2 regions of the Gardnerella piotii genome follow, and region 1 is predicted to be linked to the other one. Evidence: riboswitches for the same ligand, from Rfam matches in the RefSeq annotation. Region 1 holds a riboswitch; the other holds the start of a gene.
What was found. Region 1 has a riboswitch for thiamine pyrophosphate ahead of ACPEIW_RS04675 (ATP-binding cassette domain-containing protein). Riboswitches for the same ligand answer to the same signal wherever they lie in the genome.

Region 1 (3,169 bases):
AGCAAAGGAATGGAAAGCATAAAAGCTCCAAGCATGCGGTAAACAGGATTTAGCGATGCCAAAAATGGCGAGCAACTTGCGGCTCTTTCTTTCTCATCACGCTTATTTACAGCGCTAACTTTTATTCGAGAAATATTCGTTGAATTAGTTGTAGAAGACAAGCTTTGCGATGATTCTAAATCTTCTTTTGCTTGCGATTCTTGTAAATCTGATAAATCTCCAGAATCACTATTCTTAGCATTGTTAACTGGCAAAAGTTCAACCAAACGCGCGCCCAGAGCGTCTACTAGCTCTTTATCGTGAGTAACAACAATAACACTAACGCCGTCTGCTCTAAGACTTGCAATCAGCTTTATAATTTGCATCCACGTTTTTCGATCTTGGCCAAAAGTTGGCTCATCTAAAATCAAAACCCTTGGAGCTGCAGCCAAAGATGCAGCAACTGTAAGCCTGCGCTTTTCTCCTCCAGAAAGCGTGTACGGATTGGCGTTGGCATATCTGCCTAATCTGAATCGCTCTAGCAATTCTTTAGCTTTTGCTCGAGCATCCTCTTCGCTCATGCCTGTTCTAATAGGGCCTAACATAACCTCTTCTAAAACAGTTCCGCAAGCAAATTGGTGTTCTGGATTTTGGAAAACATACGATATTCTTTTAGCGAGTTCAGTTGACTTCCACTTTATAGGATCACTTGAGTCTAAATCTTTACAAAGTTCCTCGCTTGCTACAACTTCGCCTTCTATTGACGGAATTAATCCTGCCAAAGTTAGAGACAAAGTTGATTTTCCAGCACCATTTGCGCCAACCAAAGCCGTTATTTGGCCAGAATTAAATTCAAGATTAATGTTTTTAGCTATTGGAGTATCCGTATGACTAATCGCAAGGTTTTTTGTAGATAAAACTACTTTCCCATCTCCTACAGAAGGATCACAATCAGGCTCTCCTTCAACATGAATCCTGCCTATATTGCGATTTTTTGAATCCTTATACTTATCCGGGAGCCATATTCCAAGATTTTCAAAATCAAGATCCTTGCGATTAAACACCTCGTCTGGAGTTCCGTCGGCTACGATTACTGTTTTAGCACTCTCGTCTCTTGCAATATCGTCATCGTGAACAAAGTTTTTGCTATCTTCGCTATTACTATTACCGCTATTACCGCTATTTTCAAGCCCCAAAACAATTACTCGGTCAATTAAATCAATCCAAGGCTGCGCATGATGTTCAACAAGAACCATGGTTGCATGAGTATCGTCAAGCACTTTTCCAACTGCTGAAACAATTTGCTCAACGCCGTCTGGATCCAGATTTGCTGTAGGCTCGTCTAAAAGAAGAACACTAGGCTTCATTGCCAACGCACCAGCAAGAGCCAATCGCTGCATTTGACCACCGCTTAAATGTGCAGTAGAGCGATGAAGTTGCAAGCCATCTAAGCCAACCTCTTTAAGACTTTCGTCAACAATATTCCAAATCTCTTTACGCGGAACATTCATGTTTTCTGGACCAAACGCAACGTTATCTCCTAAACGTTGAAAAATCGCTTGAGATTCTGGGTCTTGTAAAACTAAACCAACGCGTCCGCGAGCCTTATGAACTGGTACATCGTCTACAAATACTGCGCCTTCACTCACTCCGCCATCTTCGTCTTCAACTAAAACATTATGCGAAGAAGAGTTACTATTTTTATCGTTTGAATCACTTTTAAGAATAATATCGCTGCCGATTAATCCAGCAGCACCTTCAAGAATAGTGGACTTGCCTATGCCCGATGCTCCTAATAGCAATACTCTCTGCCCTGCTTCAATAGTCAGGTTCAAACCACGAACAGCAAACGCTTTGCGAGAGGCATGACGATAACCCCAATTCTCAAAACGCAACTTAGCAGCACTAAAAGCCGATGGAAGGAAAGTTTCAGCTTTGTACTGGTTAGCATTGTTCAAAACCTGCGTTTTATATGCATCGGGCATAGCAAATCCTTTATGGCAATGATTTTATTTAATTATTTATTAAATTATTTTTAGGATTATTAGACTTTACTATAGATTTTTAGAATCTTAACAAATCTTAGAATCTTAGCAAATCCTACAATCCCAAAACGCCTACTTGCTTAGAAAAATCTAAACAGCATACAGCATTTAATTGCTATATGCATAGAAGACGCTTGTTGACATGATTGTGCCTTTTTACTTTTAGGCACGGGAAAAACAGATCTCCGTGCGCCAGTATTACCTGGATTCACGTTCAAGCGGTTTCTCTCAGCTTTACGAATTAACGCAAAGCACCCGTGTCTAGTGAAAATTTTACGGCATTGTGTAGACTCGCGCACAAAATCAACATGTTCGCGCGCTTTTATGCGCGAGTTATAACTTACAACACTACTTCCCTAAACGACTAAGAAGCAAAGCTTCCGTTACAATATTTGACTTCAAGCCAGAAAGAGAAATCGACTCATTTGGGCTGTGAGCATTAGACTTTGGATCTTCTGGACCCGTAACTAAAACTTGAGCTTTAGGGAAGATTCGTTGCAATTCTGGAATAAATGGAATCGAACCACCTTCGCCCTTATTAATAGGATCCACACCAAAAGCGTCTTTCATAGATGCGAGCGCATCTTTAGTTGCAACAGCATTTGGATCCATAGCCCAACCCATGCCATTATCTAAAGGATCTACAGTTACTTGCGCGCCAAACGGTGCATTTTTAATCAAAAAGTCACTCAATGCTTTTTGTGCTTCCTCTGGACGCTGGCAAGGCGCAGTTCTAAGCGAAAGTCGCAAGCGTGTCTCGTGAGCAATAACGTTAAAGCTTTCCTCTACTGGATGAGCGTCCATTCCAATAACAGTCAAACTTGGCTTAGTCCACATTCGTGCAGCCAAAGATCCAGTTCCTGCAAGCTTGTATGAATCAACTACAGAAGAATCGGCTCTAACTTGAGTCTCATCTAAATCGCGTTGCAATCCACCAACAGGCTCTTGCGATTCAACTCCAGGAACATCTAAATCGCCGTCTTTGTTGTAAAGAGAAGCAACAAGCATTGAAGCAAGCGTGTATGCGTCTAAAATAGGGCCACCAAATTGACCAGAGTGAACTTGATGATCAAGAACCTTAACCTTAACGTCTACAGTAGTGTTTCCGCGCAAGCTAGTCGTAAGGCTTGGAACTTCAGCAGACC
Region 2 (3,169 bases), 150 kb from region 1:
GCAGATGCAACTTGGATTCCGAAGTTAATATTTCCATAATCTTTTGCAGTGACTAGAAGTTTTGATCCTGGAGTTGCAAGAGCTGCAGCAAAGTTCTGATCGAAGGTTGCTAATGCATCAACTTGACCAGTTGTGAATGCTGCATGGAAGTTCTTCGGACTCATCTCTACTTCTTGAACCTTGGATGGGTCAAGTCCTGCTTTTTCAAAAGCTTTGTGAATTATATAATCTCCACTTCCACCTTTAGCAATAATTCCAATCTTCTTTCCGTACAAGTCTTTAAGCGATTTGATTCCGCTATTTGGTGCTGCTACGATTCCTTGAGCGTTTCCATTGTAATAGTTAATAGCATAAGCAACCCATGGCTGGCCTTTGGAGATAAAATGAATAAAATGGCCAGATCCTGTGGTTGTTACGTCTGCGTTTCCAGAAGTTACTGCAGTGTTTGCTTCTGGAGGAACATATGGTCCGCTAAATGTAACCTTTGCCTTGCCAAAGATCTTATCTGCCATCTTTGTATTATTTGAAAGAGTTGTTAAATAATTTGCAGAAGTCAAGTATGCTACTCTTAAAGTTCCAGTATCTTCTTTTACTTGCTTAGTAGTATTTGTGGAAGATTTTGCGGATGATGCTTGTGTTTTGCTGTTGGAGCTTCCGCATGATGCTAGGGTGATTGCTGTGCAAAGCGCGCAGAAAGCTGCTAATGCTCGCTTGCTTGTTGTAGATAATGCGAATTTAGCCATTTTATTCTCCTAATTATTTTGCTAATATTCTTAGTTCTGTTTGATTTTAACGATGGATGAACGTCGCTCAGGCATGCAAATTTTTTCTAAAAGTGTTGCAATTCCTTCAGAAAGTAGACCTGCAATCGCGTATAAAACTATGCATAGCAGCATTTGATCTGGTCTGTAAAATTCTTGTGATCTTGCAAGAACATATCCAATTCCTTTTGAAGCGTTGACTGTTTCACACGTTACCAATGCCACCCAAGACACTGATATTGCAAAGCGTAAAGCAGTCATAAAGTTAGGTAGCGCTCCTCGAAGAAGAATTGTGAAAAATACTGTTTTGCTATTTACTTTGTATGCGCGAGCTAATTCCAAGAGTTTGGGATCAATATTACGAACTCCATCCCTCATATTTACGTAGAACGTTCCAAATACGCCTATAGCAATAAGAGCTATTTTCATAGTCTCACCAATGCCTAATAAAATAATAAGCAAAGGTGCTAGTGCAGTAAAAGGAACAGACCGTAGCATGTGGCCAGGCTTGTTAATAATAATGTCGCCCAGCTTTGTGCTACCAGAAATAACTCCTGCTGGAACTGCAATTATCATTCCTAAACATAATCCTGCAATAACTCTTGTAAAACTAATTCCCAACGAAGGCCAAATTAAACCTTCTGAGTTTAATTCTTGAAAAGCGTTAATTACTTCTGCAGGTGATGGAATGTGCCTAGTCTCTTTAGGCCCAAGTGTAGCTAAAAACCATCCAATAAGTATGACAAGTGTGGAAAGCCATGGCACACATAAACGTAGTGAAGAAGATGCATTTTTTAGCATGCTCTTACAATGGCTAACCATTCGACATTCCCTTCGATAGTACTAGCTATATCAGGTTCGACGGGTATAATCTCAGCAATTACAATCAAGCAAATAATTGCACCCCGTGTCAGTTTGTTATTATTGTACAAAGGTGTGGACAAATTAACAAAAGCTTGGATTATATAGTCTTGTATGCTTAACGACTTACGCTGCGAAATAACGTCCATAAAACGCATTAATCTTAAATATGTTACACAACCAACAGATAAATAAGGAGTAGTTGTGGCAGCTATTGAAAGCGTATATGCACGCGAAATTTTGGATTCTCGTGGAAATCCTACTGTTCAGGTTTATTTGGAGACCGAAGATGGCGCTCAAGGAATTGGTTTAGTTCCTTCTGGTGCTTCAACTGGTGAGGCAGAAGCTTGGGAGCGTCGCGATGGCGATAAGTCTCGCTATCAAGGCAAGGGTACTTTGGAAGCAGTTAAGGCTGTTAACGAAGTAATCGCTCCAAAGGTTATTGGCATGGATGCCTCTGATCAGCGCGCTCTTGATGAAACAATGATCGAGCTTGATGGCACTCCAAACAAGGGCAAGCTTGGCGCAAACGCTATTCTTGGCGTTTCTCTTGCTGCTCTTTATGCTGCTGCTGAGTCTGCTGAGCTTCCTTTGTATCGCTACATTGGCGGTACAAATGGCCACATTCTTCCAGTTCCAAACATGAACATTATGAACGGTGGTGCTCACGCTGATTTTGCAACCGATATTCAGGAATACATGATTTCTCCATACGGCTTTGCTACTTATAGCGACGCTTTGCGTGCTGGCGTTGAGGTTTATCACACCTTAAAGAACGTTTTGAAGAAGGAAGGCTTGGCTACTGGTCTTGGCGACGAAGGTGGCTTCGCTCCAAAGATGAAGTCCAACGAAGATTCTTTGAAGTACATTATGGATGCAATCGAAGCTGCTGGTTACGAGCCAGGCAAGCAGATTGGTATTTCCCTCGACGTTGCTTCTTCTGAGTTCTACAACAAGGAAACTGGCAAGTATCGTTTCGACGGCGAAGAGCGCGAATCTGCTTACATGCTTGATTACTACGAGAAGCTCATTAACGAGTATCCAATCGTTTCTATCGAAGATCCATTCCAGGAAGAAGGCTGGGATGATTGGGCAGCAATCACCAAGCGTCTTGGCGATCGTTTGCAATTCGTTGGTGACGACTTGCTCGTTACTAATCCAAAGCGTTTGGCTAAGGGCATTGAGCTTGGAGCAGCTAACTCCTTGCTCGTAAAGTTGAACCAGATTGGTTCCGTTACCGAGACTCTCGACGCTATTGAGCTTGCAACCAAGAATGGTTTCACTTCCATGGTTTCTCACCGTTCTGGCGAAACCCCAGATACCACCATTTCTGATCTTGCTGTTGCTAAGAACACTGGCCAAATCAAGACTGGTGCTCCTGCTCGTGGCGAGCGTATTGCTAAGTACAACCGCTTGCTTGAGATTGAAGAAGAGCTTGGTTCTACTGCTCAGTATGCTGGTTACAGCGCATTCAAGGCTTGCAAGAAGTATATGAAGTAATATGCTAGAGCTTTTATAAGTTCTACGTAAGTCTTGTTTAAGATCTA

Region 2: another riboswitch for thiamine pyrophosphate. It lies ahead of ACPEIW_RS04095 (ABC transporter permease); the one in region 1 lies ahead of ACPEIW_RS04675 (ATP-binding cassette domain-containing protein).

Annotation. Positions count from the first base shown of each region.
Region 1 is NZ_CP187450.1:1,136,094-1,139,262, forward strand. It holds gene ACPEIW_RS04675 (ATP-binding cassette domain-containing protein) at 1-1,964, opposite strand, end outside; TPP riboswitch at 2,191-2,293, opposite strand; gene ACPEIW_RS04680 (dipeptidase) at 2,373-3,169, opposite strand, start outside.
Region 2 is NZ_CP187450.1:982,252-985,420, reverse strand. It holds gene ACPEIW_RS04100 (ABC transporter substrate-binding protein) at 1-743, opposite strand, end outside; gene ACPEIW_RS04095 (ABC transporter permease) at 774-1,562, opposite strand; TPP riboswitch at 1,573-1,679, opposite strand; gene eno (phosphopyruvate hydratase) at 1,827-3,122, shown strand.